DNA from 2 places in the Streptomyces sp. NPDC015345 genome. Region 1 is predicted to be linked to the other one. Evidence: riboswitches for the same ligand, from Rfam matches in the RefSeq annotation. Region 1 holds a riboswitch; the other holds the start of a gene.

Region 1 (4,203 bases):
GGCGGGCCCGGCACCGGCGCGTCGGGCGGCCTCGGCGCCGGCCTCGCCGCGCTCGGCGCCCGGCTCCTGCCCCGCTTCGACGTGCTGCTCGGCCGGCTCGACCTGGACGCCCGCCTGGCCCGCGCCGACCTGGTCGTCACCGCCGAGGGGGCCCTGGACGGCCAGACGCGGCACGGGAAGATCCCCGCCGAGGTGGCCCGCCGCGCCAAGCGGTCCGGGCGCCCGGTCCTGGTCCTCGCGGGCACGATCGGCGTCGGCGCGCACTCGGTGCGCGCGCTGGGCGTGGACGCCTACAGCGCGATCCTGCCCGCCCCGGTCTCGCTGACCGAGGCGCTCGGCCGGGGCGGCGAGTTCCTCACCGACGCGACCGAGCGGGCCCTGCGGATGATCCTGCTGGGGTCACGGCTGCCGGCCGGTCAGGCGGCGGCGCTGGTGTCCGGCACGCAACGGCCGTCCTCGGTGCGGTAGTTCCACCGCGCGCCGTCCGCCACCAGCTCCTTGACGGCGCGCACGAAACGCTCGACGTGCTCGTCGGGGGTGCCCGCGCCGAAGCTCACGCGGATCGCGTTCAGCGACTTCTCGCCGGGCGCGGCCTCCGGGGCGCCGCACTCGCCGGGCTCGTCGGCCTTGCCGCCGAGCAGGGTGCGCACCAGCGGGTGGGCGCAGAAGAGGCCGTCGCGTACGCCGATGCCGTACTCGGCGGAGAGCGCGGCGGCGAAGTGCGAGCTGTTCCAGCCGTCCACGACGAAGGAGATGACGCCCACGCGCGGCGCGTCGTCACCGAAGAGGGAGAGCACCCGTACGGCGGGCACCTCGGCCAGCCCTTCGCGGACCTTCCTGATCAGGTACTGCTCACGGGCCACCAGCTCGTCGAACCCGGCCTCGGTGAGCGCCTTGCAGGCGGCGGCGATGGAGTAGACGCCGATGACGTTCGGCGACCCCGCCTCGTGCCGGGCCGCGGTGTCGTGCCACTCCACGTCCACGCCGCCGCCCGCTTCCTTGGGGCGTCGCGCCACCTTCCGCGAGGCGCCGCCGCCCGCAAGGTAGGGCTCGGCCTCCCGCAGCCAGTCGGAGCGGCCCGCGAGCACGCCCGAGCCGAAGGGCGCGTACAGCTTGTGCCCGGAGAAGGCGACCCAGTCGACGTCCAACTCCTGTACGGAGACCGGGTGGTGGGGGGCGAGCTGCGCGGCGTCCAGGACGATGCGGGCCCCGTGGGCGTGCGCGGCTGCGGCCAGCTCCCGCACCGGCCACAGCTCACCGGTGACGTTGGAGGCGCCGGTGACGCAGACCAGGGCGGGCCCATAGGGGTCGCGGTCGGCGAGAGCGCGCTCCAGGTTCCGCACGGCCTCGCCGGGGGTGCGCGGGGCGTCGAGGTAGGTGACGCGGGCGTTCCGCCACGGCAGGAGCGAGGCGTGGTGCTCGGTCTCGAAGACGAAGACCTCGCAACCGGCGGGCAGGGCGGCGGCGAGGAGGTTCAGCGAGTCGGTGGTGGAGCGGGTGAAGACGACCTGGTCGTCCTCGCGGCAGTCGAGGAACTCGGCGACGGTCGTGCGGGAGTTCTCGAAGAGGTCGGTGGAGAGCTGCGAGAGGTACCCGGCGCCGCGGTGCACGCTGCCGTAGTACGGGGCGTAGGCGGCCACGTCGTCCCAGACGCGCTGGAGCGCGGGGGCGCTCGCCGCGTAGTCGAGCGCGGCGTACGTCACCTCGCCGCCGGTGACCAGCGGCACGGTGACGTCCCGGCCGAGGACGGCGAGCGGGGCACAGACGGACGGGTCGGCGGCAACGGCAGGGACAGCGGCAACGGACATGGCGAACTCCCGTAAGAGGCAAGTGAGTTCACTGCGTCGACGCGCGTACGCGGAGGTACGGCGGTGCAGTGATGAAGAGAGGAAGGTGTGCGGAAGAGGGGCGCCGAGGCCCTAACACATTCGCTTGCTCACGAGACTGCTCCCTTGAGGACCAGGACCCCAGGGCTGTGACATTCACCGATGTCCAGGGGTCCGCGCTTGCCATACGCCTCGCTGCGTACGGCCTGGTCTTCACCCGGGGCACCCCGCCACGGACGGAGGGTTGCCGGACAGCGGGCCGGGGCCGTAGTCGCTGTCACTCATGACCTGTCCAGCATCCTGCCACACGATCTTCGACGCGCAAGGCGCAGTCCAGAATCCGGACTGCGCCTTGCGTCACACGGGTGAGCGGGAGATGGGCGGGAGCGTCAGCGGTTGCTGGCCGCCACCCACCGCTCCAGGGCATTCCTCGCGGCCCCGGAGTCGATCGAGTGGGCCGCCCGCGCCATGCCCCCGCGGATCTGCTCGGCGAGAGGCGCGTCGGTCGGCGCGAGGGCGACCAGCGCCGCCGCCGAGTTCAGCAGCACGGCGTCGCGCACCGGCCCGCTCTCGCCGTCGAGCAGCCGCCGGGCGATCTCGGCGTTGTACGAGGCGTCGGCGCCCCGCAGGGCCTCGACGGGCACCAGGTCGATCCCGACGTCGCGGGGGTCGAAGGCCTCCTCGCGCACCTGGCCGTCCCGCACGATCCACACCCGTGAGGTGGCCGTGGTCGTCAGCTCGTCGAGCCCGTCGTCGCCGCGGAAGACGAGGGAGGAGTTCCCGCGCTCGGCGAAGACGCCGGCCACGACGGGCGCCATCCGGGCGTCGGCGACCCCGACCGCCTGGGCGCGCACCCTGGCCGGGTTGGTGAGCGGACCGAGGAGGTTGAAGACGGTCCGGATGCCCAGCTGGCTGCGCGCGGCGCCCGCGTGCCGCAGCGCGGGGTGGAACTTCACGGCGAAGCAGAAGGTGATGCCCGCCTCCTGGGCGACCTCGACGACCCGCTCCGGGGTGAGCTGGAGGTTGACTCCGAGCTTCTCCAGCACGTCGGACGCCCCGCTGGCCGAGGACGCGGCGCGGTTGCCGTGCTTGACGACCTTCGCGCCGGTGCCCGCGATGACGATCGCGGACATCGTGGAGATGTTCACGGTCTTGGCGCCGTCACCGCCGGTGCCGACGATGTCGACCGTCTCGCCCGGCACCTCGATCACGTTGGCGTGCTCGTACATGGCCCGTACGAGACCGGAGATCTCCTCCACGGTCTCGCCCTTGGCCCGCAGCGCCACGACGAATCCGGCGATCTGCGCGTCGGTGGCCTCGCCGCGCATGATGCGGTCCATGGCCCAGGCCGTGTCGTCGGCGCTCTGGTCCCGCCCGTCGAGCAGGCCGTTCAGTACGTCGGGCCAGGAGCGGCCCGCCGCGGTAGTGCCTCCTGCGGGGGTCACAGCGCTCATGGCCGCTCCTGGTGTTCGTCTGTCAGGGGAGGAAAGTGCCCGACACGTCGGGTGGGTCCACCCTATCCAGCCTCCGGGACGGCAAAGAGCCCCGTCCATGCACTGGACGGGGCTCTCGCCGTGGCGACCGTGGGTCAGAGCTCAGGGAGCTCGCAGGTGATCAGTGGTGGCCGTGGCCGCTGGTGATCTCCTTGTACTCCTCGGCGGTGGGCTTGGGGATCTGGTTGTCCTCCCCGTAGTAGCCCTTGGAGAGCTTGGCCCGGAGCTTCTGCGAACCGGACACCTTGCGCTCGACGCCGTTCTCGTCGACCGTCGGGCCGATCTCGAGCGGCTTGTACTGCTCGTGCGAGGTGAGCGTGTGCAGCTGCCCCTGGTCGAGCGGCTCGTGGATCTCGATGAACTCACCGTGCGGCAGGCGCTTGATGATGCCCGACTCGCGGCCGTGCAGCACCTTGTCCCTGTCGCGCCGCTGGAGGCCCAGGCAGATCCGCTTGGTGATGATGAAGGCGATGACCGGTCCGGCGAAGAAGAAGATCCGGACGAACCAGGTGATCGCGTTCAGCGACAGGTGGAAGTGCGTGGCGAAGATGTCGTTGCCGCCACCGAGCAGCATGATCATGTACGCGGTGACCCAGGCGACACCGAAGGCCGTACGGGTCGGGGCGTTGCGCGGGCGGTCCAGGATGTGGTGCTCGCGCTTGTCCCCGGTGACCCAGGACTCGATGAACGGGTAGACCGCGATCGCCGCGAGCATCAGCGGGAAGATGACCAGCGGGATGAACACGCCGAGAACGAGCGTGTGACCCCAGAGGTTGATCTCCCAGCCCGGCATGACACGGATCAGACCCTCGGCGAAGCCCATGTACCAGTCGGGCTGGGCGCCGGTGGACACCTGGTCCGGACGGTAGGGGCCGAGTGCCCAG
Region 2 (4,203 bases), on a different contig from region 1:
CGGCGTGCACGCCCTCCCGGGAGCCCGCGTCGACGTCGAGCATCCGCACGCCCGGCTCGCCGACGCCGCGCCGCACCGCCTCCCGGTCGCCCTCGGAGAGCGCCGCGCACACCCACAGGGCGGCGGGATCCTCGGAGGAGTCGCCGATGGCGCTCAGGCCGGAGACGAGGCCGCCGCCGCCGCGCTTGGCGGTCAGTTCACCGTCCTCTCCCACTGTGTACGAGACGGGGCCGCGGTTGGACGCGACGAGTACCTGCGCTGCTGCTGACTGAGCCGGATCGGACACCATGTGGCAAAACGTAGCCCGTCCAGGCGGCGGGCAAACGTACGGTTCCCGGCCTCACGCCACGCGTCGGTGCGCGTACTCGGCGATGCCGGTCATGGGCGGCCGTTCCTCGGTGTCCACGGCGTGGGTGCGCGGCACGAAGCCCTGCCCGCCCTCCTCGTCCCGTTCGAACTGCGTCAGCTCGGGCCGTACGAGATGTCCGCGCGCGAGGCGTACCTGCGCCGTCCGGTAGATCGCCGCCGCCATCCGGCCGAGCGCCTGCCCGTCCTGGTGGCGGTGCTTGCGCACCCCGACGTCGACCTGCGCCAGCGCGTCCAGGCCCACCGTGTGCAGCGCGTCCACGAGCAGCCCCAGCTCCACGCCGTATCCGACGGGGAACGGCAGCCGCTCCAGGAGGGACCTGCGGGCCGCGTACTCACCGCCGAGCGGCTGCACGAAACCGGCCAGCTGCGGCCAGTGCATGTTCAGCAGCGGCCGCGCCATCAGCTCCGTCACCCGGCCGCCCTGACCGGCGGCCTCGCCGAGCGGCCGGTCGTACATGGCCTTCACGAACGCCACGTCCGGGTCGGTCAGCAGCGGGCCGACTATCCCCGAGACGAAGTCGGCGGAGAACTCCCTGAGGTCCGCGTCGACGAACGCCAAGATGTCGCCGCCCGTCACCAGCAGCGAGCGCCACAGCACCTCGCCCTTGCCGGGGAGCGGCGCGACACGCGGCAGGATCTCGTCCCGGTGGACGACCTTGGCACCGGCCTCCCGGGCCACCTCTGCCGTGCGGTCCGAGGAGCCGGAGTCGATCACCACCAGCTCGTCGACGAGCGGGGCGCGCTCCATCAGCGCGCGGCGGATCTCGGTGACGATCGCGCCGACCGTCTCCTGTTCGTCGAGGGCGGGCAGCACGACGCTCACCGTCACGCCGGACGCGCGCTTGGCGGCGACGAGCCGGTCCAAGGGGCGGTCGGCGACCGACCAGGAACGCCTGTTCAGCCAGCGCTCGACCTCTTCCAGCACGGTCAGGGTCCTCCCGTATGTGATCCATCTCGCGGTTCGGACGACTATCTCAAGGGTCCAGGGCTTCGGTTACAGTCTTGAACAACGCCGGTGACCATCGCATGTCGGGGTCACCGTCACGTGATCGGCAACGATCCACAACTGAAACCCACAATCGAATACCGCTCATCCAGAGGGGCAGAGGGATACGGCCCGTTGAAGCCCCGGCAACCCTCCAGCCGGTCTCGTGTGCGATCAGAAGTGATCAGCGCCGCGAGGCTCCCGGCTAGGGAAGGTGCCAATTCCGTCTCGCGGCGAGATGCGCCGCGGGGAAGATGAGGAGAAAGGGCCTCGCCTCCATGGCTGTGCAGACTGTCGCCACCGAAACCCCCGCCCCGACCGTTGACCTCGGTCCCGCCTCGGGTCTCTCCTGCCGCGAGTGCGGAACGCGCTTCCCGCTCGGCCCGATCTTCGCCTGCGCCGAGTGTTTCGGCCCCCTCGAAGTCGCGTACGACCTGCCCCTCGGCGACCCGGAAGCCCTGCGCAAGCGGATCGAGGCCGGGCCCGCCAACATCTGGCGCTACGCCCCGCTGCTCCCCGTCCCCGCCGACGTCGCCGACAAGCCGAACCTCAACCCCGGCTGGACCAAGCTCGTCAAGGCCGACAACCTCGCGCGGGAACTCGGCGTCGAGCAGGGCAAGTTGTTCGTCAAGGACGACTCCGGCAACCCCACGCACTCCTTCAAGGACCGCGTCGTCGCGCAGGCGCTGGAGGCGGCCAGGGCCTTCGGCTTCACCACCCTGTCCTGCTCCTCCACCGGCAACCTCGCGGGCGCCGTCGGCGCCGCCGCCGCCCGCGCCGGCTTCCGCTCCTGCGTGTTCATCCCGCACGACCTGGAGCAGGGCAAGGTCGTCATGGCCGCGGTCTACGGCGGCGAGCTCGTCGGCATCGAGGGCAACTACGACGACGTGAACCGCTTCTGCTCCGAGCTGATCGGCGACCCGCTGGGCGAGGGGTGGGGCTTCGTCAACGTCAACCTCCGGCCGTACTACGGCGAGGGCTCCAAGACCCTCGCGTACGAGATCTGCGAGCAGCTCGGCTGGGAGCTGCCCGACCAGCTGGTCATCCCGATCGCCTCGGGCTCGCAGCTCACGAAGATCGACAAGGGGCTCAAGGAGCTGATCGCGCTCGGCCTCGTGGCCGACAAGCCGTACAAGATCTTCGGCGCGCAGGCGGAGGGCTGCTCGCCGGTGTCGGCGGCGTTCAAGGCCGGCCACGACGTGGTGCGCCCCCAGAAGCCGAACACCATCGCCAAGTCGCTGGCCATCGGCAACCCCGCCGACGGGCCGTACGTGCTCGACATCGCGCGGCGTACGGGCGGTGCTGTGGAGGACGTGAACGACGAGCAGGTCGTCGACGCGATCAAGCTGCTGGCGCGCACGGAGGGGATCTTCGCGGAGACCGCCGGGGGTGTGACGGTGGGCGTCACCAAGAAGCTGATCGAGGCGGGGCTCATCGACCCGGCGCTCACCACGGTGGTGCTGAACACCGGAGATGGCCTGAAGACACTGGACGCTGTCGCTGAGACTTCGCAGGCCACCGCGACGATCAAGCCCAGCCTTGAGGCGTTTCGCTCCGCGGGCTTGGCCGGTTAACCGCCGTAGGGCCTGAGCTTTCCTTTCCGGCCGCGGGGCCGTCGTGGCCGGTCGCGCAGTTCCCCGCGCCCCTTTCAGGGGCGCCCACTCCCGTATCTCGAAGGTGAACCTCATGAGCGTCAACGTCCGGATTCCCACCATTCTCCGTACCTACACCGGCGGGCAGGCCGAGGTCGCCGCCGAGGGGGCGACCCTCGGTGAGGTCATCGCCGACCTGGAGAAGAACCACACCGGCATCGCCGCCCGCGTCCTGGACGACCAGGGCAAGCTGCGCCGCTTCGTGAACGTGTACGTCAACGACGATGACGTCCGCTTCGAGCAGGGCCTGGAGACGGCCACTCCGGACGGCGCGGGCGTGTCGATCATTCCGGCGGTCGCCGGCGGGTGATCCTTTTCCGCAAGTTCCCTGCGTAATCTGAATTGCCCTCTCCCGCTCACAAACGGAGGGGGCAATTCTGCATGGTTGAGCGCGGTACAGTTGGGAAAGCTGCTTCGCCGTTTGTGCCGAGTGCATATACGAAGTCGGCCCGGGGCCGACAAGAAGTAGCCAAAGCGAACCGCCTCTTTGAGCCTTTCGTGGCATTTGACGGGCCCGACTTGCCCTGGATTCCGGCGAATTCTCCGCATATCGCCGATCGGGCGTGCCCAGAATTCTCGTCCGACTGACCTGTTGCAGACGGCAGTTGGACAGATACATTCAGCGGCGGTCGACGCGTTCCGGCGCACACCCCCATCCATGGGAGTGAGGTCTGACCCGGGTCCGCGAAGTGCGGTCCTGTGCAAGGGCCAGTAATAGGGGAGTTAGGCATGGCTCAGGGCACCGTCAAGTGGTTCAACGCGGAGAAGGGGTACGGCTTCATCGCGGTCGACGGTGGTGCGGATGTTTTCGTCCACTACAGCGCGATCCAGATGGACGGTTACCGCACCCTTGAAGAAGGTCAGCGAGTCGAGTTCGAGATCTCGCAGGGCCAGAAGGGTCCGCAGGCGGACATGGTCAAGCTCGCCGTCTAGCTCGGCGCGATCGACCACCGAAGCAAGCATCGCGAGGGGCTCGTATCCCACTGGGGTACGGGCCCCTCGTGTGCGCCCGGTCGCGCCCCGGCATGACCCGGAGATCCGGGAGAGGCGCTTGCACTCGCAGGGGTCGAGTGCTAATCATTGGGCTTAGCACTCTACGAGTGAGAGTGACAGAACTTGGGTCGGGTCGGTGAGGTCCGAGGGCCGCGTGGGGCAAGGAACCACACGGCACACGGTCCGTCCGTCGCGGGCGCCAGC

What was found. Region 1 has a riboswitch for S-adenosylmethionine ahead of ACF062_RS02000 (aminotransferase class V-fold PLP-dependent enzyme). Riboswitches for the same ligand answer to the same signal wherever they lie in the genome.
Region 2: it holds a riboswitch for S-adenosylmethionine, as region 1 does, so the genes downstream of both, thrC (threonine synthase) here and ACF062_RS02000 (aminotransferase class V-fold PLP-dependent enzyme) in region 1, are expected to answer to the same signal.

What each region holds. Positions count from the first base shown of each region.
Region 1 covers NZ_JBIBTX010000001.1:422,359-426,561, forward strand. The annotation lists gene ACF062_RS01995 (glycerate kinase) at 1-468, shown strand, start outside; gene ACF062_RS02000 (aminotransferase class V-fold PLP-dependent enzyme) at 417-1,808, opposite strand; SAM riboswitch class IV at 1,998-2,115, opposite strand; gene trpD (anthranilate phosphoribosyltransferase) at 2,216-3,280, opposite strand; gene ACF062_RS02010 (cytochrome bc complex cytochrome b subunit) at 3,441-4,203, opposite strand, start outside.
Region 2 covers NZ_JBIBTX010000008.1:170,876-175,078, forward strand. The annotation lists gene ACF062_RS30395 (trehalose-6-phosphate synthase) at 1-289, opposite strand, end outside; gene ACF062_RS30400 (glucosyl-3-phosphoglycerate synthase) at 341-1,294, opposite strand; SAM riboswitch class I at 1,457-1,615, shown strand; gene thrC (threonine synthase) at 1,633-2,928, shown strand; gene ACF062_RS30410 (ubiquitin-like small modifier protein 1) at 3,041-3,316, shown strand; gene ACF062_RS30415 (cold-shock protein) at 3,736-3,939, shown strand.